DNA from 3 places in the Actinomadura sp. RB99 genome. Region 1 is predicted to be linked to each of the others. Evidence: riboswitches for the same ligand, from Rfam matches in the RefSeq annotation. Region 1 holds a riboswitch; each other region holds the start of a gene.
The links. Region 1 has a riboswitch for cobalamin ahead of amrb99_RS36745 (CbtB domain-containing protein). Riboswitches for the same ligand answer to the same signal wherever they lie in the genome.

Region 1 (10,179 bases):
TCCAGCCGCGCCAGCTCCGGGTAGAGCCGGCCGAGCGCGATGCGCAGCGCGTTGTCCAGGGCGTTGACGGGCCCGTTGCCCTCGCCCGTCGCGATGATCCGCTCGCCCTTGGCGTGCAGCTTGACGGTCGCCTCGCTGACCATGGAGCCGTCCGGGCGGCGCTCCACGATGGACCGCCACGACTCGACCTCGAAGTGCCGCTGCCGGACGCCGGTCAGCTCCTCGCGCAGCAGCAGCTCGAACGAGGCGTCCGCGGCCTCGAAGGTGTAGCCGGTGGACTCCAGCTCCTTGACCTTGTCCACGACGGCCTTGGCCTTGTCGCCGGACAGGTCGTAGCCGAGCTCGCGGCCCTTCAGCTCCACGGAAGCCCGGCCCGCCATGCTGGAGACCAGCATCCGCATGTCGTTGCCGACGGCCGCCGGGTCGATGTGCTGGTAGAGGTCCGGGTCGACCTTGACGGCGGAGGCGTGCAGCCCGGCCTTGTGCGCGAACGCCGACAGGCCCACGTAGGGCTGCTGGGAGCTGGGCGCGACGTTGGTGACCTCGGAGACCGCGTGCGCGATCCGGGTCATCTCCGCCAGCTGGGCGTCCGATACCAGGTCCATGCCCCGCTTGAGCTGGAGGTTCCCGATGACGGTGAACAGGTTGGCGTTGCCGCTGCGCTCGCCGTAGCCGTTCGCGCAGCCCTGGACGTGGGTCGCGCCGGCCTTCACGGCGGCGAGCGAGTTCGCGACCGCGCAGCCGGAGTCGTCGTGGCAGTGGATGCCGACGCGGACGCCGAGGCCGACGACCTCGTGGACGACGTCGGCCAGTTCGTCGGGCAGCATGCCGCCGTTGGTGTCGCAGAGCGCGACGACGTCCGCGCCCGCCTCGGCGGCGGTGCGCACGGCCTCCAGCGCGTAGGCGCGGTTGGCCTTGTAGCCGTCGAAGAAGTGCTCGGCGTCCAGGAAGACTCGTTGGCCCTCCGCACGCAGGTGGGAGACCGTGTCGCGGATCATCGCGAGGTTCTCCTCCAGGGTCGTGCGGAGGGCCAGCTCGACGTGCCTGTCGTGACTCTTGGCGACCAGGGTCACGACGGACGCGCCGGATTCGCGCAGGGCGGCGACCTGGGGGTCGTCGGCCGCCTTCACCCCGGCCCGGCGGGTCGCGCCGAACGCGGTGAGCCGCGCGTGCCTCAGGTCGAGCTCTGTTCGAGCCCGCCTGAAGAACTCGGTGTCCTTGGGATTGGCTCCGGGCCAGCCGCCCTCGATGAAGCCGACGCCCAGGTCGTCCAGGTGGCGTGCGACGACGAGCTTGTCGCCGACGGAGAGGTTCAGCCCCTCCTGCTGCGAGCCGTCGCGGAGCGTGGTGTCGTAGACGTGGAAGTCGTCGCCGTGCATGGTGTGGGTCCCCCCAGGAATGGGTGATCAGCGCCAGGGCACAAAAAAGACCCCTCACGGACGTGAGAGGTCTGCGCGCCGGCGGTGTCCCGTTAGTTGCCGGCGCGCCAGCCGATAATGACGAGGCTGAGGCGCATGATGCGGCCCAGTCTGCCACACCGCCCGCCGTGCATGGGACACCTGTCTCGGATGCTGAGACGACGAGACAAGCGGCGCACATCGCGAACTCCTCCGTCATTTCAGCCGATAACGCTTTATAGAAGTGCGGGAAATGATCTGCCATGGTTAAGTAAGGTTTTCATCGCGTAAACACGCTTGCGCATGGCCGGGTGAATGACCGAGGATCGCGCTGTCCGCCGGAGGAGGGATTTGCGATGAGCGGGGATCCGGTTCGCGGAACGGTCGCGTCCTGGGACGACGAGAACGGCTGGGGCGTGCTCGTCTCGCCGGACGTCCCGGGCGAGGTCTGGGCGCACTTCTCCGCCGTCCGCACCGCACCCGGCGGCTTCGCCTCCCTGGATCCCGGTGAGAGCGTGCTGTTCACCTGGGAGGAAGCCGAACAGGACGGCTACGCCTACCGCGCGCTGGACGTGCGGCGGGCGGGCCGGAGCTGAGGAGCCCCGGCGGACCCGGCACGGCCGCCCGCCGGACCCGGCGGGCGGCGACCATTTCCGAAGGGAATGCCTGTCATGCGCATGCACACATTCGGCCGGACGGCCGTGATCTCCGGAACGGCTCTGGCAATGGCGCTCGGCGTCGCCTCGGCCGCGTCCGCGGAGAACCGTCCGAGGCACCGTGCCCCGGACGCGGCGGCCCAATACTTCGTGTTCACCAAACGGCATCAGAGCTTCGCGCACCGGGACCGGATCGGCGCGTTCCACGCGCAGGTGAAGCTCACCGGGCGGTACTCGCGGCAGTACCCGATGGCGTGGTCGTTCCAGATCACCAACGGCAGGCTGAAGGCGATCGCGCGGGGCAACGCGGTCTGCACGGCGACCGGGCTGAACGGCCGCTACCACGACCGGCACGTCGTCCCGGTCGGGTACGTCTGGCACTCCACGGTCCGGCCGCACCGCGTCCGCAAGGTCTACGTCCTCTCGGGCACCTGCACCTTCCCGGTGCAGGTCGGCGGCAGGCCCGGACGGGCCTTCGTCGGGTTCGCCTTCCACTACGCGATCAACCCGGACGCGCGGGGGGTGAGCCCGAAGACCGCGGGCTCGGCGCTCACCACCACGGTCCGCTACGGCCGCTGACGCGGCCGGCCATGACCGCGCCCGATGGCGCGCACCCGGGGACGGGCGCGCCATCGGGCGCCACCACGGATCAGGCGATCTTGTGGACCCAGCCGTAGGGGTCGGGGCGGGTGCCGTACTGGATGCCGACCAGCTCCTGCCGCAGCTTCATGGAGATCTCGCCGGGCTCGCCGTCGCCGATCGTCCACTCGCGGTCGCGGCCCCTGACCCGGCCGACCGGACTGATGATCGCGGCGGTGCCGCAGCCGAACACCTCGGTGATCTCGCCGGACGCGCAGCCGGCCTGCCACTCGTCGATGCTGATCTTGCCCTCCTCGGCGGGGATGCCGAGGTCCGGGGCGAGCTTGAGCATCGAGTCGCGGGTGACGCCCGCGAGGAGCGTGCCGGTGAGCGCCGGGGTGAGCAGCCGGGCGTCGGAACCGGAGCCGTAGACGAACATCAGGTTCATCGAGCCGACCTCCTCGACCCAGCGGTGCTCCACCGCGTCGAGCCAGACGACCTGGTCGCAGCCCTGCGCGACGGCCTCGGCCTGGCCCGCGAACGACGCCGCGTAGTTGCCGCCGAACTTGGCCTCGCCGGTGCCGCCGGGCGCCGCGCGGGTGTAGTCCTGCGACAGCCACACCGAGACGGGCTTGATCCCGCGCGGGTAGTACAGCCCGGACGGGGAGGCGATGATCATGAAGAGGAACTCGTGCGCCGGGCTGTTCACGCCGAGGGCGCGGGTCGTGGCGAACATGAACGGCCGCAGGTAGAGGCTGTGCCCCTCGGTGTCGGGCACCCACGCCTTGTCGGTGGCGACCAGCAGCTCGACGGCGTCGACGAACAGCTGCTCGGGGATCTGCGGCATGGCCATCCGCTTGGCGGATCGGTTCATCCGGGCCGCGTTCATGTACGGCCGGAAGGTGACGATCGAGCCGTCCGGCTGCTTGTAGGCCTTGAGGCCCTCGAACAGCTCCTGGGCGTAGTGGAACACCTGGCTGGCCGGGTCCATCGGGATCGGCCCGTACGGTTCGAGCTTCGCGTCGTACCACCCCCGGTCCGCCGAGTACCGGATGGTGATCATGTGGTCGGTGAAGTACCGGCCGAAGCCCGGATCGGCCAGGACGCGCTCGCGCTCGGCGGCCGTCGCGGGCCGCTCGGTCAGCGTGATCTCGAAGTCCAGGGTGTCGCTCATCGCCGTTCGTCCTCTCCCGATCGCCGGCGCGGCTCCATTGCCGCTGCGGCGTCCTTAGTCCCTATTGTCGTACTTTGTTCCTCGACCCCACTCCTCGCACGCGGCGCATACGGAAAACCGGGCGCGCCGCGAGGCGCGCCCGGAGTGTCCCTGCTCGTGGCCAGAGAGGCGCGCCCTCAGCCCGATACTCGCTTGGCGATCGCGTCGCCGATCTGGGCGGTCGACCGCGTCCCGAGCGCGCCGCGCTCGGCCAGGTCGTCGGAGACGGCCTGCTCGACGCGGCGAGCGGCCTCGCCCGCGCCGATGTGGTCGAGCAGCATCGCGACCGACAGGATCGTGGCGGTCGGGTCGGCCTTGCCCTGCCCCGCGATGTCGGGCGCGCTGCCGTGCACCGGCTCGAACATCGACGGCGCCGTCCGGTCGGGGTTGACGTTCCCGGACGCGGCGAGCCCGATGCCGCCGGCGATCGCGGCGCCGATGTCGGTGATGATGTCGCCGAACAGGTTGTCGGTGACGACGACGTCGAACCGCTGCGGCTGGCCGACGAAGAACATGGTGGCCGCGTCGACATGGCAGTAGTCGGTCGCGACCTGCGGGTACTCCGCACCGACCCGCTTCATGACGCGCTGGTAGAGATCACCGGCGAAGGTCAGGACGTTGTCCTTGTGGACGAGCGTCAGCTTCTTGCGCGGGCGCGACGCCGCGACCTCGAACGCGTAGCGGACGACCCGCTCGACGCCGAAGGCGGTGTTCACGCTCTCCTGCGTGGCGACCTCGTGCTCGGTGCCCTTGCGCAGGACGCCGCCGACGCCCGTGTAGGGGCCCTCGGTGCCCTCGCGGACGACGACCATGTCGATGTCGTCGGGCGTGACGTCGGCGAGGGGGGTCTTCACGCCCGGGAACAGCTTCACCGGGCGGAGGTTGACGTAGTGGTCGAGCTCGAACCGGGTCCGCAGCAGCAGCCCGCGCTCCAGTGTCCCGCTCGGGACGCTCGGGTCGCCGACGGCGCCGAGCAGGATGACGTCCTGGCCGCGCAGCTCCTCCAGCACCGAGTCGGGCAGCGTCTCCCCGGTCCGGTGCCAGCGGGCGGCGCCCAGGTCGTAGGAGGTCTGCTCGAACGCGAGGCCGCTGGACGGGGCGACGGCCTCGAGGACCTTCAGTCCCTCGGCGACCACCTCGGGGCCGATCCCGTCACCGGGAATGACGGCCAGACGAATGCTGCGGGAAGCCATGGGCGTACTGTACTGCAAACGTCTCACTGCTTGGGCTTGCGTCTCATATCCCGGTATCGGTGTCTCGGCGGGGCGGTCCCGGCGGCCGCGGACGATCGCCGCGGACGGCGGCGCGAACGTCACCTTTGTCACCCTTCGCGGGCTTGACGCGCCGGTGGGGAGAGGAGACGCTCTCCTCGACAAGTTCACATCGAGGCGACGGTGCGCAGGAACCTGGTGCGAATCCAGGACGGTCCCGCCACTGTGACCAGGGAGTCTCCCCCAGCACGACCACGGCCGGCCGCACCGGCGGGAAGGTCGGAGGGAGACGGCGATCTGGGAGTCAGGACACTGACCCGTCGTCCTCCCGCAACCGGGGCGAGTGCACCCCGTGAGGAGACCCGACATGGCCGAGTCCGCCGTACCGTCCGCCACGTCCCCGCAGGCCGAGCCGTTCGCGGCGCCGCTGCGCCTGCCGATCCGCGACATCGTGCCATGGGCGGTGCTCGCCGTCGTGCTGGCCGCGATCCTGATCTACTTCGTCGGCGCCGAGCAGGGCGCGACGTCGGTCTTCGGCGGCACCTGGGTGCACGAGTTCACCCACGACGGCCGGCACCTGCTCGGCTTCCCCTGCCACTAGGCCGCGCCGATGATGAGAGCACTGCTGGTCCGCGGGATGCTCGCGGGCCTGGCCGCTGCCGCCCTCGCCCTGGTCGTCGCGTGGCTGTACGGGGAGCCGCAGGTCGGGCACGCCATCGCGTTCGAGGAGGCGAGGGCGCACGCCGAGCACGCCGGGCACGAGCCGGAGGTCGTCGGCCGCACCGTGCAGAAGACCGCCGGCCTGATCACCGCCATGGCGGTGTACGGGACGGCGCTCGGCGGGCTCTTCTCGATCGCGTTCGCCTTCGCGTCCGGACGGCTGGGACGGCTCGGCGCGCGCGCCACCGCCGCCCTGGTCGCCCTCGCCGGGTTCGTGGCGATCGAGCTGGTGCCGTTCCTGAAGTACCCGGCGACGCCCCCGGCGGTCGGCAACCCGACCACGATCGGCGGCCGGACGGCGCTGTACTTCTGCATGATGGCGCTGGGGATCCTGGCGACGACCGCGGCGGTGATCGTGTGCCGCCGCCTCGTCCCCCGGCTCGGCGCCTGGAACGCGATCACGGCGACGGCGGCCGGCTACGCCGTCCTGCTGGCGGTCGTGTACCGGCTCACGCCGGAGCCCGAGGCGGTTCCGGAGCACTTCCCGGCCACGGTCCTGTGGGACTTCCGGCTCGCGTCCCTGGGCGTCCAGCTCGTCCTGTGGAGCACGATCGGGCTGCTGTTCGGTTACCTGACCGAGCGTTCGGTGGCCCGCCACCGGGCCGCCGTCCCGGCCTGACCGCCGCCGGCCGCCGTCACGGGCGCACCCGTGGCGGCGGCCCGTCGCGGCGCGGCGGGCGGCGCAGGCCGCAGTCGCCGCACATCTCGCCGCCGGGCGGGACGCGGTAGTACAGACAGCAGTTGCGCCGGACGAAGCCGCGCCGGCCGAACGCCCCGGCGCCCGCCAGCGGGGGCCGGGCCAGGAGTTCGCGGACGAGCGCGGCGCGGGCGCCGTCGGGCGGGCCGACGTTCAGGCCGCCGGCGAGGGCCGACGCCGCGTTCCCCCACAGCAGGCCGTCCGCGAGGCGGGTGAAGGTGAGCATCGTCGCGCGCAGCGGCTCCAGCTGGCCGGTGACGACCGCGTCGTGGACCAGGCCCGCCGCTTCGGCGGGGCCGTCGGCCCGGTGCCCGCGCGGTTCGGCCAGCCAGAGCGCGATGGGGGCGCCGGGCGCCCACCGCCAGTGCAGGCCGGACAGGTCGGGGACGACGCCCCGGGCCGCCGCCGCGACGACCGGCGACCACAGGCGCGACGCGAGGCCCTGGAACAGGATGGACGCGGCGACGCGCCGCTCGCGGGTGCCGAGCCGCTCGGCGTACAGGCCGGTGAGGCCGGCGAGCCGCGCGGGGTCGCGCTCGGGCAGCGGACGCCAGGTCGGGTCGGCCTCCTCGGCCGGGTCCGTGGTGATCTCGAAGTAGGGCCCGAGGCGCCCGGCGGCGCGCAGCGCCTCCGCGACCTCCCCGGCCCCGGCGGGCATCGGCGACGGCATGGCGTTCACCCTGCCATGCCGCGCCGGCGCGTCTGCCGGGAGGCCCGGGGCCGCGCTACCGCGAGGGGTGGCCGCCGTTGTCGCGGCGGTCCAGGGCCGTCTGCAGGGCGCGGGCGGCCTCCTCCGCGGCGTCGTCCGCGGGCGTGCCGGTACGGGTGGTGTCGTTCATGATTCGCTCCGAATCGCCGAGACTCTGGATGCCGGGCCGCCCGGGACGCGTGGTTCGCACGGGTCCGGGCGCGGAATCGGGCTCATGGCCGGGTCGAACCTCCGCAGCGGCGCCGGCCCGCCGATGTCAGGCCCCGCTGCGGCAGCGAAGGATTACCACGAAACGCCGCATGACTGCCTTCGACGGTACCCGCCGTCCAGGCGACTGTCCCGACCCGTGGCGTAAAATCTCAACATATGAGACGTGACGGTGCTCACGACCACGACGGGCGGGCACCCGGCCCGTGCCGGACGCCCGCCCGCGGCGGTCACCTCTCGCTCTCCCGGGTCAGTCCAGGTCGACGCGGCGGCCCATGTCGGCGCCCACCTCGGCGGAGATCGCGTCCACGAGCTGCGACGGGATGCCGGAGTCGACGGTCAGCGCGATCAGCGCCTTGCCGCCCTTGGCGTCCCGGCCGACCTGCATGCCGGCGATGTTGACCTCGGCGTCGCCGAGCAGCTTGCCGACGGCGCCGACGATGCCCGGGCGGTCGACGTAGGAGAAGAACGCCATGTGCGCGGTCGGCACCAGCTCCATGTTGTAGCCGTTGATCTCGATGATCCGCTCGGCGTGCTTCGGGCCGGTCAGCGTGCCGGACACCGACACCACGCCGCCGTCGCCCATCGTGCCGCGCACCTGCACCACGTTCCGCCAGTCGGGGCTGTCCTCGCTGGTGGTGAGGGTGACCTCGACGCCCCGGTCGCGGGCCAGCAGCGGCGCGTTGACGAAGGTCACCGACTCCTCGACGACGTCCGAGAACACGCCCTTGAGCGCGGCCAGCTCCAGCACCTTGACGTCGTGCTCGGCGATCTCGCCGCGCACCACCACGTCCAGCCGGACGGGCACGCCGCCGGCGAGGGCGGTGAAGATCCGGCCGAGCTTCTCGGCCAGCGGCAGGCCGGGCTTGACGTCCTCGGCGACCGCGCCGCCCTGGACGTTCACCGCGTCCGGCACGAACTCGCCGGACAGCGCCAGCTTCACCGAGCGGGCGACCTGCGTGCCCGCCTTCTCCTGCGCCTCGTGCGTGCTGGCGCCGAGGTGCGGGGTGACGACCACGTTGTCGTGCACGAACAGCGGGCTGTCGGTGCAGGGCTCGCTGCTGAACACGTCGATGCCGGCGCCGGCGACCCGGCCGTCCTTCAGCGCGAGGTCGAGCGCCTCCTCGTCGACGATCCCGCCGCGCGCGGCGTTGACGATCCGCACGCTCGGCTTGACCTGGTGCAGCTCGCGGTCGCCGATGAGGCCGAGGGTCTCGGGGGTCTTCGGCAGGTGGACGGTGATGAAGTCGCTCTGCTGGAGCAGCTCGTCCAGGGTGACGAGCTTCACGCCGAGCTGGGCCGCGCGGGCCGCCTGCACGTACGGGTCGAACGCGATCACGTTCATGTCGAAGGCGGCGAGGCGCTGGGAGACCAGCACGCCGATGCGGCCGAGGCCGAGCACGCCGACGGTCTTGCCCTGCAGCTCGACGCCGGTGTACTTGGACCGCTTCCACTCGCCCTGCTTGAGCGCGGAGTGGCCCTGCGGAACGTTCCGGGCGGTGGCCAGCAGGAGGGCGATCGCGTGCTCGGCGGCGGTGACGATGTTGGAGGTCGGCGCGTTGACGACCATGACGCCGGCCTTGGTGGCGGCCTCCACGTCGACGTTGTCGAGGCCGACGCCGGCCCGCGCGACCACGCGCAGCCTCCCGGCGTGCTGGAAGACCTCGGCGGTGACCTTGGTGGCGCTGCGGACGATCAGGGCGTCGACGTCGGCGACGGCCGGCAGCAGCTTGGCCTTGTCGCTGCCGTCGACGTGACGGACCTCGAAGTCGGATTCCAGCACGGCGATGCCGGCCGGGGAGAGCTCTTCTGCGACGAGGACGACGGGCTTGCTCAAGGAAACAGTCCTTCGGAAGTCGGATGTTCGGCTGATGTGCAGGTGAAGTGCGCGAGTCACCTCGTCGTGCCCTCGCCCCCAGCGGCGAGTCTATCCCCCGGCGGGCGGCGGGGTTCGCGACGGGGAAAGACCCGTCGGTAACTCCGGGGTGTCCGCCGGGCCCGCGCCGCCCTTACCCCCGGTCGCGCGGCCGGGGCCGGCTCCGGACGGGCGCCGCCCGTCAGGCGGCGTTCGGCTCGGGCACCGCGGCCAGCACGGCGGCGACCCGCTCGGCGTCGGCGACCCGGACGTGCGGGACGTCCACGAAGATCCGCAGCGGCCCGGCCGGCAGCCCCAGCCGCCCGGCCACGTGCAGCTGGACCTCGCGCAGCGGGACGTAGGCCAGGTAGCCGCGGAAGACGTCCTGGGACCGGAACATCCCGGTCATGATCAGCCGGTAGCCGCGGATGCGGAACGACAGCGCGGTCAGGCACGGTACGGCGGCGGCGTCCCCGCCCGGCAGCGTCAGCGAGATCCAGGCGCTGGTCGTCCACGGCCGGGCCCGCAGCAGGCCGACGACCCAGTGCAGCTGGTCGACGCCGTCGATGTCGCGCAGCCGGGGCCCGTACCGGCCGGCCGCCGCGTCCCGGTCGCGCTCCCGGTCGCCGTGCGCGAGGCGCGCGCGGTCGCCGTACTCGCGCAGGATCGGGTCCTCCCAGCTCAGCGAGTCGATCTCGAACAGCAGCGGGGGCCCTTCGATGATCGGCCCCGCGTCCTCCATGCCGGCGACACCGGCCGCCCACACGTGCCGGAGGACGCCGATCCAGGCCCTCCCGCACGTCTCCCAGCGCCGGACGCCGTTGTCCTCTCGCGCCTGCACGTCACCTCTCCGCGCCATTGCCGGCCCGATCACCGCCAATGCGGAACGGGCGTTTCGCCGGCCGCGGCATTGCCGCGCCGGTGAGGAATTGCGC
Region 2 (10,179 bases), on a different contig from region 1:
CCCTCTACGTCGTCTACCAGGCCGAATGGAAGTTCTCGGCGACCACGCTCACCGTCGTCTTCGCCGTCTACGCCCTCGCGCTGCTGGCCGCGCTCGTCACCGTCGGCGCCCTCTCCGACCACATCGGCCGCCGCCCCGTGCTCGCCGCCGCGCTGGTCGCCCAGGTCGCCGCGATGCTGATGTTCGTCTCCGCGGACGGCGTCGGCTGGCTCATCGCCGCCCGCATCCTGCAGGGCCTCGCGACCGGCACCGCCACCGGCGCGATCAGCGCGGGCCTCGTCGACCTGCAGCCCCCGCACGACCAGCGCCTCGCCTCCCTCGTCAACAGCGCCACCCCCGGCATCGGCCTCGGCGCCGGCGCCCTCGGCTCCGGCCTGCTCGTCCAGTACGCGCCCGCGCCGACCACCCTCGTCTACTGGCTGCTCGCCGCGCTGTGCGCCCTCGCCGTCGCCGGCATCGTGCTCATGCCGGAGACGTCCGCCCGCCGCCCCGGCGCCCTCGCGTCGCTGCGCCCCCAGATCAGCGTCCCCCGCGGCGCCCGCGGCACGTTCCTGCTGATCGTCCCCAGCCTGATCGCCACCTGGGGCGTCGTCGGCCTCTACATGTCGCTCGGCCCGTCGCTCGCCGCCGGCGTCCTCGGCGTCCGCAGCCACCTCGTCGGCGGCCTGGTCGTCTTCGCGCTGATGGCCGCGAGCGCCACCGCCGTCATCGCGACCGGCGCCCGCCGCCCCCGCCCCATGATGATCGGCGGCTCCGTCGTCCTCGCGGCCGGTCTCGCCCTCACCCTCGCCGCGCTGGCCGCCGCGTCCACACCGCTGTTCTTCACCGCCACCGTGATCTCCGGCCTCGGCTTCGGCGCCGCGTTCCTCGGCGCCTTCCGCATCGCCGCGTCCCTCGCCGAACCGGCCCGCCGCGCCGCCCTGTTCGCGACCGTCTACACCCTCAGCTACCTCGCGTTCAGCCTCCCCGCGATCGCCGCCGGCTTCGCCACCACGCACATCGGCCTGCGCGACACCGCCGACATCTACGGCGGCGCGGTGATCGTCCTGGCCCTCCTCGCCGCCGCCGGCCTCCTCCTCACCCGCTCCACCCCCGAGAACCCCCCGCAGAGTTGATCACCTGCCCGGTGATCCACCGCCCTCGTCCGACACCAGCCACTCCCCATCGTCAGCCGCCCCCACCACGCGAACCAGCCCCGCCCAACAGGACGGGGCCGGATTCGCGTCAATCGAAGAGGCCGCCCCCGGCTCGACGGCAGGGGCGGCCGGGGGCGTCAGTCGAAGAGTTCCTTGGCGTGGTCGATGACCACGGCTCGCCGGACCCAGCGCTTGAGTTGGTCGATGTCGGTGCAGCCGGTGACCTTGTCGCGGATGTCGTTCGGGACGGTGATGCCTCGTGTCTCCAGCACCGACAGCACCGCGTCGGCCTCGCCTTCGGCTCGGCCCTCGGCTCGGCCTTCGGCGATGTGGGTCTTGGCGAAGTCTGACTGCCACTCGTAGCCGGCGGTCTTCACAGTGTCCTCCAGGAGCTTGCGGGCAGCGTCGGAGAGCAGCGTCCTCAGGTAGTCATGGTACAGAGGGCCGGTGTCTCCGGTGAGCGTGTCGATGGCCGCCGCGACGGCGCTGACCACGGCGGATGCGTGCGGGCCGTCGGCGTGCGCGGGGGCGCTGAGGACGGCGAGTTCGGGCATGCGGGCGGCTTCGTCGGGGTCGGTGATCGGGGGGAGCATGCCGGGGTGGACGGTCAGGGGTTCGAGCACCCAGCGGGGATGGCCCATGTCGATGGGGGCGGCGCATCTGCGGGCGCTGTTCTCGTCCGGGCAGAGGACGAGCAGCGTCGCCCCGCATTTGTGGCGTAGCCGGAGCAGGGCGATGTAGGCGGGCCAGCTGTACCGTTTGCCGTCGTCGAACCGCTGCTGCGACTCGACGATGACGCCGTGGGTGCGCTTGTCGCGGGTGTCGAACAGGACGGTGGCGTCGCATCGGAGCTCGGCCGGGCTCAGATCCGCGAAGGACTCGGACGTGATGCTGGGCTCGCCGAGGATGTCCAGGCCGAAGACGGTCCGCAGGATGGTCGGGACGAGCTGGGGCCGGTTGCGGACCATCTCCAGCGGCAGCTCGTGTGCGCTTGTGGGCATGGAGCACAAGCTAAGGGTAATCGAACGGTCACGCCGCGTTCATGGTCTCGAATGGTCATTCGAGACCATGAACGCGGCGGCGGGTGATCAGAACGGGCCGGTCAGATCGCCCAGCTTGTCGGTCAGCTGCAGGTTGTGGGAGTAGTCCACCGGGACGGTGATGACGGACACGGTGTCCTCAGCGAGGGCCTTGCGGAGGGTGGGGAGGAGCTCGGCGGCGGATTCCACCCGGTAGCCGCGGGCGCCGAAGCTCTCGGCGTACTTCACGAAGTCGGGGTTGCCGAACTTGATGTGGGAGCTGGTGCCCATGTCGAGGTCCATCTTCCACTCGATCAGGCCGTAGGCGGAGTCGTCCCAGATCAGGACGGTGATCGGGATGTTCTCGCGGACGGCGGTCTCCAGTTCCTGGGAGTTCATCAGGAACGCGCCGTCGCCGGTGGCGGCGAGGACCCTGCGGTCGGGGTGGGCGAGCTTGGCGGCGATGGCGCCGGGGACGGCGAAGCCCATGGACGACAGGCCGTTGGAGACGAGGAGCGTGTTCGGCTCGTACGTCGGGTACATGCGGGCCATCCACATCTTCACCGCGCCGGTGTCGGCGAGGACGATGTCGGCGCGGCCCATCGCGGAGCGGACGTCGGCGACGATGCGGCGGGGCGAGAGCGGGAAGCCGTCCTCGGTGGCGCCCTCGGCGAGCTCGTCGCGCATCATCCGGCGGATCTTCTCGCCGGTGCCGTTGACGTCCCAGCGGCGGTGGACGCTGTCGGCGAGGGCGCGCAGGGAGCGGGAGATGTCGCCCTGGATGCCGACGGTGACGGGGTAGTGGTCGTCGACCTCGGCGGGCGACTGGTGGATGTGGATGATCTTCTTGTCGGCGTTCGGGTTGATCTTGACGGGGTCGAACTCCTGGAGCTCGTAGCCGACGGCGATGAGGACGTCCGCCTCGTCGAAGCCGAAGTTCACGTAGTCGTGGCGCATGAAGCCGACGGCGCCGAGGGCGTTGCGGTGGTCGTCGGGGAAGACGCCCTTGCCGTTGAAGGTGGTGGCGACGGGCAGGCCGAGGCGCTCGGAGAAGTGGATCAGCGCGTCGCTCGCGCGGTCGCGGGTGGCGCCGTGGCCGGCGAGGACGATCGGCTGCCGGGCGAGGGCGATCACGTCGGCGGCGCGGGCGATCTGGGACGGCGACGGCTCCTGCGGCCGGACGATGTTGACCGGCAGCGGCTTGAGCGCGTCCGAGACCTTCGCGGACTCGACGTCCTCGGGGATGGCGAGGTAGACGGCGCCGGGACGCTCGGTCTGCGCGGTCTTGAACGCCTTGCGGACCATCTCCGGCAGCGCCTCGGCGGTCGGGGCCAGCTCGGACCACTTGGTGATGGGGCGGAACAGCGACACCAGGTCGACGATCTGGTGCGACTCCTTGTAGATGCGGTCGAGGCCGACCTGCGCGGAGATCGCGACGACGGGGGTGCTGTTGGTGGTGGCGTCCGCGACGCCGAGCTGCAGGTTGATCGCGCCGGGGCCGAGGGTGGCGGAGGCGACGCCGGCCTTGCCGGTGAGGCGGCCGTAGATCTCGGCCATGAACGCGGCGCCCTGCTCGTGGCGGACGAGGATGTAGCGGATGGGGGAGTCGTTCAGGGCGTGGACGAAGTGGATGTTCTCCTCGCCGGGTATGCCGAAGACGTATTCGACGCCCTCCGCCTCGAGGGTTCTCACGAGCAGCCGGGCGGCGTCTTCCTGCGTGGACATCGTGTGTCCCATCTCCAGTCTCTGATCTCCGGGTGCCTTCGGTGCAGCACCCGGTTCGCCGCCTCCATTCCACCGCGTCGTGTGTGATCGGTTACGGGCGACCCACCCCGAAATGGGGAGGGGCGGCCCGGCCTGAACCGGACCGCCCCTCCCCATGCCCCGGTCACTCGGGGTGGTCTGATCACGAACGTAGAACCCGCGCCTCGACGGCGGGAACTTTCCGTTACGTAATAATTCTGGGCGAAAAGGTACGAACCTCTTGCTCAGCCGTCGACCATCTCCCTGATCGCGCGGAGCGTCGGCTCGTCCTTCACCCCGGCGATCAGCACGGTGCTGACCGGGCTGTCGCGCCACAGCTGGAGCCGCTCCTTGATCCGGCCGAGGGGGCCGAGCAGCGAGATCGAGTCGGCGAGGTCGTCGGGGACGGCCTTGATCGCCTCGTCGCGGCGGCCGTCGAGGAACAGCTTCTGGACGCGCTTGGCCTGCTCCGCGTAGCCGAGCCGGCCGATGAGGTCGAGGTGGAAGTTGCGGTCCTTGGCGCCCATCCCGCCGATGTAGAACGCGAGGGGGATCTTGGCGAACTCCAGCGCGGACGCCAGGTCGTCGGTGACGATCGTGGTGACGGTCGCGGCGATCTCGAAGCCGTCCGGGCGGTTCGCCAGCGACGCGCCGAACACCGGCTCGATCTGCTCGGGGTCGACGAACAGCGGCAGCCAGCCCTGTGCGACCTCGGTGGACAGCGCGACGTTCTTCGGCCCCTCGGCGCCGAGGTAGACGGGGATCTCCGGCCGGACGGGGTGGACGATCGACTTCAGCGGCTTGCCGAGGCCGGCGCCGCCCGGGTACGGCAGCGGGTAGTGCGGGCCCTTGCTGGTGACCGGCTCCTCGCGCCGCCAGACCTGCCGGACGATGTCGAGGTACTCGCGGGTGCGGGCGAGTGGCTTGGGGAACGGCTGCCCGTACCAGCCCTCCACGACCTGCGGGCCGGACGCGCCGAGGCCGAGGATCACGCGCCCGCCGGACAGTGCGTCGAGGGTGAGCGCGTGCATCGCGGTGGCGGCGGGCGTGCGCGCCGACATCTGGACGACGGCGGTGCCGAGCTTGATCCGGGACGTGCGGGCCGCGTACCAGGCGAGCGGGGTGAACGCGTCGGAGCCGTAGGCCTCGGCGGTGAAGACCGAGTCGTATCCGCAGCGCTCGGCGGCCAGCACCGTCTCGGTCTGGTCGTCGGGGTGCTGCTGCCAGTAGCCGACGTTGATGCCGAGCTTGAGTTCCGCGGTCACGATGCCATCCTCCGGGTCGCCGGGGCCGCGTCGCCGGGTCGGCGCCGCACGGGCGATACTAGAACACGTTCTACTTTCCAGGGAAGGGCGGGGTCACCGCCCCGGTCCCGGTTCCGTCCCCGGCATGGGCGCGGTACGGCGTGCGGGCACGGCGAAGGGCCGCGGCGACGTGCGCCGCGGCCCTCCGGAATCGTGCTCAGACCTCCCGGATGGAGTCGAGGAGGGTCTGCCAGGCGTCCGGCGTCAGCACCAGGGCCGGTCCGCCGGGGTCCTTCGAATCGCGAACAGCGCGCAGATCGCTGGAGAGGGGGGCCACCTCGACGCACTGGTCGCCGCTCCCGCTGTGGGAGGACGTGCGCCAGGTGGCTCCGTTGAGTTCGCGCTGCAGGTTGGTCACAGGCTGCTCCTTGCTGCCTCGGCTATGAGGTGCGCGGATTCCTCGGGGGACAAGGCGGCCGCCTCGATCCGATCGAAGCGGTCCCTATGTTTTGCTATTGCCTCGCTGCTCTCAAGGTAAACGTCGCCCATGGTCCCCTCTACGTAGGCGATATCGGGGTCTGCGGGGTCCGGATACGACAAAATGGTGAAACGTCCGTCAAGGCCCGCATGTCCCCCCTGGGCGAACGGGAGGACCTGAACGGTCACCGTCGGGCGTTTCACGGCCTCCACCAGGGACTCCAGCTGGGCGCGCATCACCTCGCGGCCGCCGATGGGCCGGCGCAGCACCGCCTCGTCGAAGATCACCTGGAGCCGGGGCGCGCTCTCGCGGTCGAGCAGCGCCTGGCGGATCTTGCGGGCCGCGATGCGGCGCTCGATGTCCTCCTGCGCGGGCAGCAGCCGGCCGGCCGTGATGACGGCGCGGGAGTACTCCTCGGTCTGCAGCAGCCCGTGGATGAGCTGCGGGTCCCAGGTGCGGATGTGCGACGCCTCGTCCTCCAGCGCGACGTAGCTGCCCGCGAAGACGTCCTGGTAGGCGGTCCACCAGCCGCGCTGCCCCGCCTGCCTGGCCAGCGTGATCAGCGCGTCGCGGTCGGGGCTCGGAACGCCGTACAGGTCGAGGATGTCGGCGATGTCGCCGGGGCGCGGCCGGGTCTGGCTGGTCTCCAGCCGGGAGACGGTGGCCCGGGACCAGTCGAGGCGGTCCGCCACCTCCTGCAGGGTGAGTCCCTGCTCCTCGCGCAGCTTGCGGAGCTCCCGCGCCAGACGGCGGCCACGAACGGTGGGGCGGTAGGTCATGGGAGCGAAGTCTCGCCGCTCTCGGGCCGCGCCACAACGCGATTGGCGAACCCGGCACGAAGGGCAGGGCAATTCCATCAAGGCGCTTGCGAACGTGAGAATCTCACGAGAGTCTTGAATGCGTGACTGCTCGGGGACCGATAGTGACGGCGACCGGACCGCGCTCCCGGCAGGCGGCCCGCGGGAGGCACTCGTGAAGACCCCGCCTGAGACCACCGACGCGAGCCAGCGCGCGCCGCGGCGCACCGCCGGGCCGCGCGCCGGGCACGACCGGTCGGCCGCCCCGGCCGCCGACCCCGCGGCGCCGCCCGGCGCCCCCTCCGACCAGGCGGCCGACCTCGCCGCGGACATGATGACCGACGCCGCCGCCATGGCCGACGCGATGGCCGCCGGGGGCGCGCGCGGGCCGGGCGGCGCCAGGCCGGGCTGGGTGTGGGCGCTCCCCGGCGGCCCCGGCTGCGCGAGCCACGCCCGCCGCGTGCTGCGCGACGCGCTCGCCTCGCTCGGCGTGCGGGACGAGGCGATCGGCGACGCGCAGCTGATGGTGAGCGAGCTGGCCACCAACGCGCACCAGCACGCCGGCGACCACGGCCCGCACGAGCTGTGGCTCTACCTGGGCGACCCGCCCGGCGCCGAGCCCCGCCCGTCCGGCGCCCCGGCGAGCCCGGGTGCCCTGGCCGGTCCCGGCCTCGCGGGCGCTCCGGTCGGTGCCGAGGTGCGGTGCGCCGTCTTCGACGCCTACGTCGACGCGTCGCTGCCCGGCTACTCGTGGACGTCCGGGGACTGCGGGCGCGGTCTCAGCATCGTCCGCGAGCTGTCGCGGGGCCGCTGGGGCATGCTGCGGACGCTGTCACGGCTCGGCCCGGGCGTCCGCGGCAAGGCCGTCTGGTTCGCCGTCCCGGTGCGCGGCGGCGTGAAGCAGCCGGTCCCCGGTCTCTAGGCGCCCCCCGCCCGCGTCCTGGGCCTCCAGCGCGGGGGCGATGTCGGTGACCATCGACAGCAGCGACCTGGTCAGCAGCGTCTGCACCTGCGCGCGGTCGAGGGTCCGCTCCTGGAGCCACTGCCGCGTCGCCGCGTCCGCGAGCCCGGAGTAGACGCGCAGGACGGCCCGCAGCGTGCCGGTCGGCGCGGGCACCCGCAGGACGGCGAGCATGTGCTCGACCGTCCGGTCGCGGAACCGGTTGACGAGGTGGAGCAGCTCGGGGTCCTGCCCGAAGCCCTCCGCGTCCAGCGCCGCGAACCAGGTGGTGGCGTTCCGCTCGGCGGTGTCGAGGAACAGGTTCACGCACAGCTCGACCGTCTCAGGCAGCGTCATCCGCTCGTCCGGGGGCGGCGCCTGCACCGCCGCGGTGGCCGTGAGGCCCTGGACGACCTTGAGGAACAGCTCCCGCTTGGTCCCGAAGTAGTAGTGGATGAGCCCGCGCTGGACGCCGGCCTCGCGGGCGATCGCCGCGGTGGCCACCTCCGCGTACGGCAGCTCGGTGAACATGCGGCGCGCGACGTCGAGGATCTGGTCGCGCCGCTCGTCGCGCGGCAGGCGCTGGTAGCGGGCCTTCGGGCTCCTGGTGTCGCCCGGGTGCGGCGTCGCGGCTCCGGCGGCCTCGCCGCGCGGGGCTGCGCGTCGCTCCATACCGACCAGTAGACCATCTCATTGGCGTATCGCCAACATTGACCGGCACTCCGCCGATAGATGGCCGGGTCGAGCGCGTCCGGCCGGTGTGCGATCCTGGGCGGGCGACGGACGCGGAGGAACCCGGTGCGAATCCGGGGCTGTCCCGCAACTGTGACCAGGGGAGCCCCCCTCGACACGGCCACGGCACGCGGTGCTGGAAGGCCGAGGGGGAGCGGTGATCCGGGAGCCAGGAGACTCCGGCCGTCGGACAGGCACCGCCACGGGCGTGGACACCCGAGGAAGGATGACGAGACGTGCGACCTGCGTCGGCGCCGGACACCGGCCGGCCGGAGAGGCGCGCCCGCGCGCGCTACCCCTTCTCCGCCGTCGTCGGAATGGCCGATCTGAAGCTCGCCCTGCTGATCAACGCGGTGTCGCCGGGCGTCGGCGGCGTGCTGGTCCGCGGCGAGAAGGGCACCGCCAAGTCGACGATCGTGCGCGCGCTGGCCGGGCTGCTGCCCCCGGTGCCGGCCGTGCCGGGCTGCCGGTTCTCCTGCGACCCGGACGATCCCGACCCGGCGTGCCCCGACGGCCCGCACACCCCCGGCGAGGCGGGGACGCGGGACGCGCGGCTGGTCGAGCTGCCGGTGGGCGCGTCCGAGGACCGGCTCACCGGATCGCTGGACATCGAGCGCGCGCTGACCGAGGGCGTGAAGGCGTTCGAGCCGGGCCTGCTCGCGGCCGCGCACCGCGGCGTCCTGTACGTCGACGAGGTCAACCTGCTCCATGACCACCTGGTCGACCTGCTGCTGGACGCGGCGGCCATGGGCGAGTCGTACGTCGAGCGCGAGGGCGTCTCCGTCCGGCACGCGGCGCGGTTCCTGCTGGTGGGGACGATGAACCCGGAGGAGGGCGAGCTGCGCCCGCAGCTGCTGGACCGGTTCGGGCTGACCATCGAGGTCGCCGCGACCCGCGACCCGGCCGAGCGCGCCGAGGTCGTCCGGCGGCGGCTGCGGTTCGAGGACGACCCGGACGGCTTCGCGGCGGCCTTCGCCGCGGACGAGGCGGACCTGGCCCGGCGGATCGCCGCCGCCCGCCGCCGGCTGCCCGGCGTGGAGCTGACCGACGCCGCGCTCCGCCAGATCACCGCCGTGTGCGCGTCGTTCGAGGTGGACGGCCTGCGCGCCGACCTGGTGACGGCGCGGGCCGCGATCGCCCTGGCCGCCTGGCACGGCCGCGACGCGGTGACGGCCGACGACGTCCGGACGGCGGCGCGGCTCGCGCTGCCGCACCGGCGCCGCCGCGACCCGTTCGACGCGCCCGGCCTGGACCGGCAGAAGCTCGACGAGGTGCTCGAAGAGCACGGCGACGAGCCGGAGCCGCCCGACGACCCGGGACCTCCCGGCGACGGCCCGGACGGTCCGGACGGCCCGGACGGGGGAGGCGGCGGCCTTCCCGACGGCTCCGGGCAGGACGCGCCCGTCCCGCCGCCGGCCGGCCCGCCCCCGGAGGAGACGCCGCAGTCCGGGGAGAGCGGCGGCCCGGGGCGGTCGGGCGAGAGCGAGCCCGCGCCGGCGGACGCCGCCTACAAGCCGCGTCTCTTCACCGTCCCCGGGCTGGGCGAAGGCGCGCCGGGACGGCGTTCCAAGGCGCGCAGCCCGTACGGACGCGTGTCAGGCGCACGGCCGGGCGCGCGCGGGCTGCACCTGACGGCGACGCTGCGCGCGGCGGCACCGCACCAGCGCGCGCGGGGACGCACCGGTTCCGGTCTGGTCGTCCAACCCGAAGACCTGCGCGAAGCGGTTCGCGACGGACGGGAGGGCAACCTCGTCCTGTTCGTCGTCGACGCCAGCGGTTCGATGGCGGCGCGCAAGCGGATGCGCGCGGTGAAGGGCGCCGTCCTCAGCCTCCTCCTCGACGCCTACCAGCGGCGCGACAAGGTCGGCCTCATCACCTTCCGGGGACGGGACGCCGACCTGGCGCTGCCGCCCACGTCGTCGGTGGAGGCCGGGGCGCGCCGCCTCGACGCGCTGCCGACCGGGGGCCGCACCCCGCTGTCCGCCGGGCTGGCGCGGGCCGCCGAGGTGCTGCGGGTCGAGCGGCTGCGCGACCCGGCCCGCCGCCCGCTGCTGGTCGTGGTGACCGACGGCCGCGCCACCCACGGCCCC
Region 3 (10,179 bases), on a different contig from region 1:
GAGCGGGGCGCCCCGCCGGGCCGGCGGGCTGTCGGGGATCGTCATGGCCACGACCCTCGCCGTCCGGCCGCCCCGCCCGACAGGCCGTGGATCCGATGGGGCCATCGAGAAGTCCGATGGCATAATCCGGACGTGGATTCGCGCTACCTGCGGGCCTTCGTGGCCGTGGCGGAGACCGGGGGCATCTCCTCCGCCGCCGAGCGGCTCGGCTACGCCCAGTCGAGCCTCAGCATCCAGCTGCGCCGGCTGGAGGACGACCTCGGCGTCCGCGTCCTGGCCCGCACCAGCACCGGCACCGCCCTCACCGACGCGGGCCGCCGCCTGCTCCCCTACGCGGTGCAGTCCCTCGAACTGGAGGACCGGATGCGCCGCGCCGCGCGCGACCAGGCCCCGCGGCTGCGCGTCGGCGCCCTGGACTGCCTCGCCGACGAGTGGACGACCGACCTGCTCGCCGCCTTCCAGCACGGCGCCGCCGGCCCGGGCACCGCGCGCGAGGTCGACCTGGCGGTCGGCGACCGCGCGTTCCTCGCCGCCGGGCTAGAGGCCGGCCGTCTCGACCTCGTGTTCGTCTACGACAACGGCGTCCCCGCCACGGGCCCCCACGAGATCGTCGCCGAGGACCGCGTCGTCCTGGTCGCCGCGCCCGAGCACCCCCTCGCCCAGGCGTCGCCGCTGGATCCGGCCGCGCTGATGGCGGCGGAGTTCCTCATCGTCAACCCCGAGTGCACGTCCGAGATGCTGACCCGCCGCTACGGCCGCGCCCTCGGCCCGGGCACCCGCATCGGCATGGCCACCGGCTCCCTCGCCGCGCTGCGCCGGATGGCCGCGCTCGGCCGCGGCGTCGCGCTCGTCCCGGAGACGGCCGTCCGCGCCGAGCTCGACGCCGGCGACCTCGTCCGGCTCGATCCCGCCGTCGACGAGGTCACCGGCGTCCACGTCGAGGCCCGGTGGCGTCCCGGTGCCGAGCCCCTGGTCCGTCCCCTGGTCGAGCTGGCCCGGAGGTCCGCCGGCCTGGCGCGCGGCGAGGCCGGTGCGGCTCGGGCGTCTTGACGGCGGGCGTCTTGACGGCGGCGGACCGCCGTCCGACGATTCGATCATGGCGACGGCAGAGGACGGCGCGGCGGCGGACGGGCGGCGCGCCGGGACGGGCCCCGGCGAGATCGCGGACGACGGGTCGGCGGTCGAGTTCTACGCCGCGCTCCCGCCGGACGTCGCGAGCGCCGCGCTCGTCCACACGACGATCCCGGCCGGCACGCCGGTCCTGGAGCTGGGCGCGGGCACCGGGCGGGTCACCCGCCCGCTGGTCGGGTTCGGCCATCCGGTGACGGCGGTGGACGGCTCCGCGGCGATGCTCGCCCGGATCGAGGGCGCGCGGACGGTGTGCTCGCCGATCCAGGATCTGGACCTGCCCGACCGGTTCGGCTGCGTCCTGCTGATGTCGTACCTGGTCAACTACGGCGACCGGGCGGCGCTCCTCGCGGCCTGCCGGCGCCACGTCCGGCCGGACGGCGTGGTCGTCGTCCAGCGCGACACGGGCAGGCACTGGCACGACGACGCGCCCCGGGAGTGGACGCACGACGGTGTCCGCTACCGGGTGGCGCACCTGGAACGGCCCGACCCCGGGACGGTCGTCGCGACGCTCGAATACCGGATCGGCGAGCGGCGCTGGACGCACACCTTCACCAACCGGCACCTCGGCGACGAGGAGCTTCCCGCGGTGCTGGACGCGGCGGGCCTGCGCCTCGGCCACTTCCTGGACGACGACGGCGCCTGGTTCACCGCCCGCCCCCGCTGACCCGCGGCCCGGCCTGTCGGACCCGTGCGGCACATTGGTCCGCGAAAACGGCGGAGCCGACGCATGCGGGAGGACCGATGGACGAGCGGACGTGGTGGGCCCTGATCGAGGACGCGCGGGCCGAGGCCGGTGCGCACGCCGACGACCGCGACTCCCCCGACGACCCGCTGATCGACCTGGTGGCCGACCGGCTCGCGGAACTGGACGGCCCCGGCATCGTCGCGTTCGACGCCATGCTGACGCGCGTCCTCGACTCGGCGTACCGGCGGCCGCTCTGGAACGCCGCCTACCTCATCGAGGGCGGCTGCGGCGACGACGGCTTCATGGACTTCCGCGCCGGGCTCGCGCTGCTGGGACGCGACGTGTTCGCGCGCGCCGTCGACGACCCCGACACGCTGGCCGACGTCCCCACGGTGGTGCGGATGGCCCGGGAGGACGAGGGGTGGATCGGCGCGGAGGGCCTGCACTACGCGGCGCGCAGCACCTACAAGCGCGTCATGGGAGAGACCGAGTCGTTCGACGCGGCGATGGAGTCGGCCGTGCGCTCGATGCGGCGGCCCGAGCGTCCCGCGGGCGAGAACTGGGACGTCGAGGACGACGCCGAGACCCGGCTGCGCCTGCCCCGGCTGGCCGCCCTGTTCCTCTGAGCGGCCGTTTCTCCATGAGCTTGACAGCTAATGGCATTAGCCTTAGCTTGTAGCTAATGCCATTAGCCAAGCAGGAGGGCACCAGGCCATGAGCACCGCCACCGTTCCGACCGTCCGCAAGGGTTCCGCCGCGCTCGTGGCCCGCCGCACCGCCTGGGGCGCGAACGCGCTGTTCTGGAGCGCGTTCGCCGTCCTCGAAGGCGTCAACCACGGCTGGCTCGCCGCGCTCCTCGCGGTCGCGTTCTTCATCGCGCCCGACCTCACCTTCCTGGCCGGGATCCGGGACGCGCACACCGTCGAGCGCGGGCAGCTCCCGGCACGCGCCGTCCCGTACTACAACGCCGCGCACCGCGCGCTGGTCCCGCTCGCGCTCATCGCGCTCTACACCGTCACTCCGTTCGCGTGGGCTCCGATCTTCGCCGGGCTCTGCGGCTGGATGGCCCACATCTCGTTCGACCGCGCCCTCGGCTACGGCCTGCGCACCAAGGACGGCTTCCAGCGCCACTGACCCCCTCCCCCGACCCGAAGGCGGGCACCGCTACGATCGCGGACGGCGTGAACTGACGCGAGGTGCCCCTCGGGGAGAATCGGGAAGCCGGTGCGAATCCGGCACGGGCCCGCCGCGGTGACCGGGGAGCCGCCGCCCACGCGCGCACGCGCGGCCACTGGCCGTCAGGCCGGGAAGGCGGGCGGTGAGGCGTCGATCCGGGAGTCCGAAGACCGGCCTCGCTCCACCGGCCGCCCGCCCTGGGCGGCCCGACCGCAGCGGGAGCCTGCCCATGAACCTGTACGACGTCATCCACCGCCGCCGCGACGTACGCGCCGAGTTCACCGGCGCGCCGATCCCGGACGGCGTCCTCGACCGCGTCCTCACCGCCGCGCACGCCGCCCCCAGCGTCGGCCTCACCCAGCCCTGGGACTTCGTGCTGGTCCGCGACCCGGACGTCCGCCGCGCGTTCCACGACCACGTCCGGTCCGAGCGCGACGCGTTCGCCGCCACCCTCACCGGCGACGCCGCCGCCCGCTTCGCCCGCATCAAGATCGACGGGGTGCTCGAATCCACCGTGTCGATCGTGGTGACCTACGACGCCGAGCGCGGCGGCCCCGCCGTCCTCGGCCGGCACGCGATCGCCGACGCCGGCCTGTACTCCGTCTGCCTGGCCGTCCAGAACCTCTGGCTGGCGGCGACGGCGGAGGGACTGGGCGTCGGCTGGGTGTCGTTCTACCGCGAGCCCTACCTGCGCGACCTCCTCGGCATCCCGGCGGGCGTCCGGCCGGTCGCCTGGCTGTGCGTCGGGCCGGTCACGCACCTGGAGGCCGTCCCGGACCTCGAACGGCACGGCTGGCGGCACCGCCGCCCCCTCCACGCGGCCGTCCACCACGACCGCTGGTGAGCACGGCACCCGAATAATCAGGTGCGCCGCCCCGCCCATGGCGTGATCATGCCTGCATGGACCCGGTACGCATCAGGCGCATGTCGCGGGACGACCTCGTCGCGACCGAGCGCGCGGCGGCGGTGACGTTCCTCGAAGGCGACCGCCTCAGCCGGCGGGTGGGCGAACCGGACCCGGAACCGCCGACGGAGGAGCAGTCCCGCCGCCTGATCGACCGCCTGGGCCACTTCCTGTCCGTCGACCCGGACGGCTGCTGGATCGCCGAAGAGGGCCGGGACGTCGTGGGCTTCGCCGTCTCCCAGAACCGCGAAGGGCTCTGGTACCTGGCGACCTACGGCGTCCTGCCCGGCCGGCAGGGGAAGGGCATCGGCAAGCGCCTGATGGACGCCGTCCTCGCGCACGCGGGCGACCGGCCGGGCCTGTTCTCCTCGACGGTGCATCCGGCGGCGACGCGCCGCTACCGTCTGGCGGGATTCACCCTGCACCCGCAGATGCGGATGGTCGGCACCGTCGACCGGGCCACGCTGCCCGCCGTCCGCGGACTGCGGGACGGGCACGCCGACGACCTCGAATGGATGGACGAACTGGACACCGCCGTCCGCGGCGCGGGCCACGGCCCCGACCACGTCCACATGCTGGAGACGCTGCGGCTGGTCGTCTCCGACGCGCCCGGCCGGCGCGGCTACGTCTACATCGACGAGGGCGCGGGACGTCCCACGCTGCTGGCCGCCGACCGTCCCGGGACCGCCGAGACCCTGCTGTGGGAGGCGCTCGCCGCCGCGCGCGGGGACACCCTCGTCAACTGCATCACCACCGACAACCACTGGGCGGTGGACGTCGGCCTCGCCGCCCGCCTCGACATCGGCCAGGAGGGCTACATCGCCGTCCGCGGCATGCCCGCCCCCGCCCCCTACCTGGCGAGCGGCCACTACCTGTGACCCGCCGTCCTGCCGCGAGAAGGGGTGGGACGCTTCCGGGCAATCAAGGACGTGACCCCCCTCCACGCCTCCAGAAGGGTCCCGCATGACCCTTCCTCCAGCGCCACGGGACGAGCCGTGACGGGCGCCCCCTCCGAAACGGGCGCCCCGGCGGAGCCGGAGCCGTCGGACGCCGACGTCATCGCCGCCGCGCGGCGCGACCCCGAACGGTTCGCGGACCTCTTCGACCGGCACTACCGGGACATCCACCGCTACGTGGACCGGCGGCTCGGCGCCGACGCCGCGGACGACATCGCGGCCGAGACGTTCCTCATCGCCTTCCGCCGCCGCGCCGTGTTCGACCCGGCGCACACCTCGGCGCGCCCCTGGCTGTACGGCATCGCGACCCGGCTGATCAGCCGCCACCGCCGCGACGAGCTGCGCCGCTACAAGGCGATGGCCCGGATGCGCACCGCCGACGTCGTCGAGAGCCACGAGAGCAGCGTGACCTCGGCGGTGGACGCCGCGAGCTTCGGCCTGAGCCCGGCCCTGGCGCGCCTGCGGCACGGCGACCGCGACGTCCTGCTCCTCGTGGCGCTGGCCGAACTCAGCTACCCGGAGGTCGCCGAAGCCCTCGGAATCGCCTACGGGACGGTCTGCTCGCGGCTGAGCCGCGCCCGCAAACAGGTCCGCGCCGCATTGCGCGCATCGGGACACGACGAGGAGGACGACCGTGGATGATCTGACCCTCATCAGCCGGATGCACACCGCCGAGCGCCCCCCGTCCCCCGAGACCACGCACGCGGCCCGCCGCCGCCTCCTGGCCGAGGCCGCCGCCCCGCGCCGCCGCCTCGCACGGCTCTTCCAGCCGAAGCGGAGGGCGGCGCTGGTCGCGGCGGCCACCGCATGCGCGCTCGCCGCCGCCTCATGGACGGCTTACCGAGGGGAGACGCGGCCCCCCTACCATCCCGAACCCCTGGCCGACCAGAACGGCCCCGCCTCCACATTCCTGCTCGCCGCTGCCGACGCCAGCACACGGCACGCCTCCGACGGGCGCCTGTGGTACGTCCACCGCGTGGTGGGCAAGTCGGTGGTGGTTCCGTCCACCCGTCTGCACGGTGCCCACTACACCGTGCAGACCACCAAGGACGCCTACATCCTCAGCGCCAAGTCGGCGAAGGACTTCGGCCCGCTCCCCGGCGGCGAAAGGGAAACGACGACCAGCCTGGGCTGGGACGGCGAGAAGGTCGCGGTCCGGCCCGCAACGCCCGCCGACGGTAAGGCGTGGAGAGCGGACGGGCGCCCCGACGCGGCGCAACTCGGCATCAGGGACCTGGACGACGAGGTCGGCAGCCCGTTCCTGCAGGAAGGCGCCGAACTCGACTTCGGCGTCGACGCTGCGCGCCGGCTCCCCGCCAACCCGTCCAAGCTGCGCGCATGGCTCCTGAACTACGCGACGAAGTTTGACCACCGGCGCCTGCGCGCCCCGGACCTCTACCTCTTCCTGAACGCCCCCTCCCTGCTCGCCGACCGCGCGGTCACCGACCGGGTCCGGATCGCCACGTACCGGATGCTCGCCGGACTCCGCGACGTCAAGACGATCAACGACACCGACGCCGCCGGACACCCGGGACGAGGCGTCGCGATGAGGCAGACCACCCGCGACTACGGCACGATCGAGTGGCAGTTGCTCATCGACCCCGAGACCGGACGGCTCACCGCCAGCCAGGGCATCGTGGTGACCCCCGGTCCGAAGAACGCGGGCCTGCGGCCCGGCACCCGCCAGTTCTTCGAGATCGTCAAGGCGGCCGAGTGGACCAACGCCCCCCGCGACAGCCTCCTGCCCAAGTGGATCCTCAATCTGAACCGGCCCCCATCGGCGAACTGACCTCCTCCGGCCGCCCATGTGGACGGTCGAGCAAGGGAAGGGGGGCGGATGCTTCGCGCATCCGCCCCTAGGTGCCCGCGTCAACGAGTGAGGTCGAGGGAACCGGCCTTGACGTCGGCGAGCAGGGACGCCCACCCGGACGGCGCGACCGCCAGCACCGCCCGGTCCGGATCCTTAGAGTCCCGCACCGCCACCCGCCGCTCCCCGCCGGTGCCGCCTCCAAGAGCCGCACTTGGAGATCTCGCGCAGTTCGCGATCAGCCCCGAGCCCGCGAGCCGCCAGACGGTCCGAGCCCGAGCACGACGATGCCATCGCCAACGCCGACGCGGCCTTATCGATCATTGATGCGGCGGGAGTCATTAAGCTGACACCGGTGACCACCGAACGCCCGGATGTGCCGCTGATCGCCGACGAACGTGCCCTGCTCCGCGCCAACCTCGACTACCACCGCGCCACCCTCGCATGGAAATGCGACGACCTGAGCGACGACGACCTGCGCATGCAGGCGTCGAAACCCTCAGCGCTCTCGCTGCTCGGGCTGGTCCGTCACATGGCCGAGGTCGAACGTACCTGGTTCCGCAAAACCGTGAACGGCGAGCGCCACCTGCCCAACGTCTGGTCCCACGCCGACGACTACCAGACCGCCTACGACCCGACCGGCTGCACCCGCGACGAAGCCTTCACCGCCTGGCGAACCGAAGTCGAGCACTCCCGCCGCATCGAGCACGCCGCCCCGTCGCTGGATCTGGTCGTCCACCAGCCCCGATGGAACGAGAACGTCTCGCTCCGCTTCGTCATGCTGCACATGATCCACGAGTACGCACGACACAACGGCCACGCCGACCTCATCCGCGAAGCCATCGACGGCACCGTAGGCGCTTGAGGCCCTTCTTTCCCCCCGCTGTCACACCATCTCGCCGTTCGCGTTAGGGCGGCTCTTCGTGACGGCCGTACGTGCTGGCGGTGGTACTACGGCGGGGTTGGATGTTCTTGTACGGGTGTGGACGTACGGGAGGCCGCAGGGGGCCGGTCAGGGACCCTGTACCGACAAGGCCTACTCCAGCCGGCCCTCCGCGCCCATCTCCGCCGGCGGGGCATCAAGGCGATCGCCTCCAGCAAGATCTGGCTTCGCGACCTCACCCAGGATCCCGCCGGACACGACCTAGGTGCCCGCGTCAGCGAGTGAGGTCGAGGGATCCGGCTTTGACGTCGGCGAGCAGGGACGCCCACCCGGAAAGCGCGACGGCCAGCACCGCCCCGTCCGGATCCTTAGAGTCCCGCACTGCCACCCGCCGCTCCCCCGCCGCCACCTCGACGCACTGTCCACTGCCGCTGCTGCGGCTGCTCTTCCGCCAGGCAGGAGCGGCCTCGACACACTCTGAGCCTTGACTCCCGCTGTAGCTGCTCTTACGCCACGCAGAGGCGACCTCGACGCACGACGAACCTTCGCTCCCACTGCGCCTGCTCTTGCGCCACGAAGAGAAGACGAACTCCTGACTGGTCATGACTCTGACACTATCCGCTCGATGAACTCTCGGGATGCAGACGGGGACAAGGCTCTTGCTCTTTGGTGATCGAAGACGACATCGTAACGACGTATCTCGACCGGATCTTCCAAATACCAGCCTGTCGTCAGATTCTCAACCAGCACTACCGAGAGCTCGCTCGTCACCAAGGTAGTGAAAGAACCGTTGAGCCCAGGGTGGCCACCTACCTCAAACGGGAGAACCTGGAAGGTCACGTTCGGCAACAGAGACAACTCCACAAGCCTCCTGAGCTGGGCTTTCATCACCCGAGACCCACCGAACTGCTGCCTCAACACAGCCTCACTTGCTATCACCCACAGATGGGGCGGCTTCGGTCCGAACAGCACCTGCTGGCGGCGCATGCGCACCTCCACGAGACCATCCACGGCGGGAGGCGTGCCCAGCGAGATTCCAGACCCAATGACCTCCCGAGCGTATTCCTCAGTCTGCATAAGGCCAGGGACAAGGTGGAGTTCATGGCTCTTTATCGATGAAGCTTCAGCCTCCAACGAGATGTAGTCGAGTGCCGCGGGAGCCAGTTTGCCTTCATGACGGAGCCACCAGCCCTTCTTGCCGGAGTCTCGGGCGAGATCGAAGAGGTACTGGCGCTCGTCAGGGTCACTGATCTCGTAGCGGTCGAGCATGTGCTCCAGGGCGGGGCGGCGGATGCCGCGTTTGCCGGTTTCGAGCTTGCTCAGCGAGGACGGGGTGCGGTTGAGCAGGCGGGCGGCCTTCTGGAGGGTGAGCCCTCGCTCCTCACGGATGGCGCGAAGGCGCTGGCCGAGCTTGCGGCTTCGCATGGTCGGGCGCTGCGCGTTCTCCATGGAGTAATCATGCCTTGACTTTGCGTGATGCTGAAGGTTTCCAACGAAGGCGGCAACAGTGCCTCGGTCAAAAGTGACTGAGTCACTGTTGCCCGAGGACCTGCGGACGAGGACGGCGAACGCATCGTTCGGCCGCGGACGTCCGGCTCATTCTTTTCGGCGACAGCGATGCGAAGGGAGTGGGCGATGACTGCGCCGACCATGAGGTTCGACGCGCTCCTGTTGCCGGGGATGGACCGGGCGGTGGGGCACGCGCGGCGCTGGCTGCGCGACGTGCTGGGCCTGGAGCATCCATACCTGGACGACGCGGCGCTCTGCATGAGCGAGCTGCTGACGAACGCGCTGCGCTACACCGAGTCGGGACGGGACGGCCAGATCCGCGTGGAGGTGACCTACTCGGCGCGGACCGTCCGGATGGAGGTGATCGACGACGGGCGGGCGGCGACCGTCCCGCACGTCGCCGAGGCGGCCGAGCTGGACGTCACCGGCCGCGGCCTGCTGATCGTCGCGTCCCTCGCGAAAGCGTGGGGCATGGAACCGCGCGCCGAGGGCCACGCCGTCTGGTTCGAGCTCCAGTAGCCGCGGATCACGGCGTCGCCGGCGTGGCGTCGGTCAGCGGCTTCGGCGGATAGGCGTGGAGCACGAGGGACGTGGTGACGGGGCCGTACCGGGCCAGCGCGTCGACGACTTCTTCGAGCCGTCCCGCCTGCGGGCAGTGGACGTCGAAGATGAGGCAGTCTTCCCCGGTGACCCTGAGGACGGAGGTGATCTCGGACGTCCGGGAGGCGAAGTCCAGGGCGGGTGAGAGCCGGGCGTGCGTGGTGCGCAACCGGACGACCGCATGGATGTTCAGCCCGAGGGCTTCCGGGTCGACCAGGGCCCGGTAGCCGGTGATGACGCCGCTCTTCTCCAGCCGCTGGATGCGGGCGCTCGCCGCAGGCTGCGAGAGCCCGACGCGGCGTCCCACCTCCGCGCCGGTCAGCCGGCCGTCGGCCTGGAGCAGGGCGAGGATGTCACGGTCTATCCGGTCGAGTGATTCCATTGTCGTCCGCACCATTTTCTTTGAGATCACTTGCAACACGGCCGCCGCCCCGATGCATCCACCAGAATCCGCGTCGAGCGCCCTCATGATCGCAAGGGGCGACGAGTGAAACGGTGGTGGGCAGTGACCGCGTACATCATCATCCC

Region 2: another riboswitch for cobalamin. It lies ahead of amrb99_RS46225 (putative cobaltochelatase); the one in region 1 lies ahead of amrb99_RS36745 (CbtB domain-containing protein).
Region 3: another riboswitch for cobalamin. It lies ahead of bluB (5,6-dimethylbenzimidazole synthase); the one in region 1 lies ahead of amrb99_RS36745 (CbtB domain-containing protein).

The regions. Positions count from the first base shown of each region.
Region 1 covers NZ_JABMCA010000059.1:17,552-27,730, forward strand. The annotation lists gene cimA (citramalate synthase) at 1-1,379, opposite strand, end outside; gene amrb99_RS36725 (cold shock domain-containing protein) at 1,754-1,993, shown strand; gene amrb99_RS36730 (hypothetical protein) at 2,069-2,632, shown strand; gene amrb99_RS36735 (branched-chain amino acid aminotransferase) at 2,703-3,806, opposite strand; gene amrb99_RS36740 (3-isopropylmalate dehydrogenase) at 3,983-5,038, opposite strand; cobalamin riboswitch at 5,203-5,392, shown strand; gene amrb99_RS36745 (CbtB domain-containing protein) at 5,424-5,657, shown strand; gene amrb99_RS36750 (CbtA family protein) at 5,667-6,395, shown strand; gene amrb99_RS36755 ((2Fe-2S)-binding protein) at 6,412-7,143, opposite strand; gene serA (phosphoglycerate dehydrogenase) at 7,640-9,226, opposite strand; gene amrb99_RS36765 (hypothetical protein) at 9,447-10,085, opposite strand.
Region 2 covers NZ_JABMCA010000108.1:8,649-18,827, forward strand. The annotation lists partial or broken gene amrb99_RS46185 (MFS transporter) at 1-1,115, shown strand, start outside; gene amrb99_RS46190 (hypothetical protein) at 1,274-2,137, opposite strand; gene amrb99_RS46195 (acetolactate synthase large subunit) at 2,225-3,880, opposite strand; gene amrb99_RS46200 (LLM class F420-dependent oxidoreductase) at 4,144-5,163, opposite strand; gene amrb99_RS46205 (DUF397 domain-containing protein) at 5,360-5,560, opposite strand; gene amrb99_RS46210 (helix-turn-helix transcriptional regulator) at 5,557-6,399, opposite strand; gene amrb99_RS46215 (ATP-binding protein) at 6,593-7,339, shown strand; gene amrb99_RS46220 (TetR/AcrR family transcriptional regulator) at 7,250-8,029, opposite strand; cobalamin riboswitch at 8,146-8,269, shown strand; gene amrb99_RS46225 (putative cobaltochelatase) at 8,326-10,179, shown strand, end outside.
Region 3 covers NZ_JABMCA010000023.1:53,209-63,387, reverse strand. The annotation lists gene amrb99_RS21580 (MFS transporter) at 1-45, opposite strand, end outside; gene amrb99_RS21575 (LysR family transcriptional regulator) at 133-1,050, shown strand; gene amrb99_RS21570 (class I SAM-dependent methyltransferase) at 1,097-1,795, shown strand; gene amrb99_RS21565 (DUF4240 domain-containing protein) at 1,873-2,442, shown strand; gene amrb99_RS21560 (DUF4260 family protein) at 2,531-2,950, shown strand; cobalamin riboswitch at 2,994-3,186, shown strand; gene bluB (5,6-dimethylbenzimidazole synthase) at 3,222-3,836, shown strand; gene amrb99_RS21550 (GNAT family N-acetyltransferase) at 3,893-4,774, shown strand; gene amrb99_RS21545 (sigma-70 family RNA polymerase sigma factor) at 4,892-5,494, shown strand; gene amrb99_RS21540 (hypothetical protein) at 5,487-6,641, shown strand; gene amrb99_RS51305 (DUF397 domain-containing protein) at 6,722-6,898, opposite strand; gene amrb99_RS21530 (DinB family protein) at 6,874-7,524, shown strand; gene amrb99_RS21525 (DUF397 domain-containing protein) at 7,817-8,146, opposite strand; gene amrb99_RS21520 (helix-turn-helix transcriptional regulator) at 8,143-8,991, opposite strand; gene amrb99_RS21515 (ATP-binding protein) at 9,178-9,570, shown strand; gene amrb99_RS21510 (Lrp/AsnC family transcriptional regulator) at 9,578-10,033, opposite strand; gene amrb99_RS21505 (alpha/beta hydrolase) at 10,157-10,179, shown strand, end outside.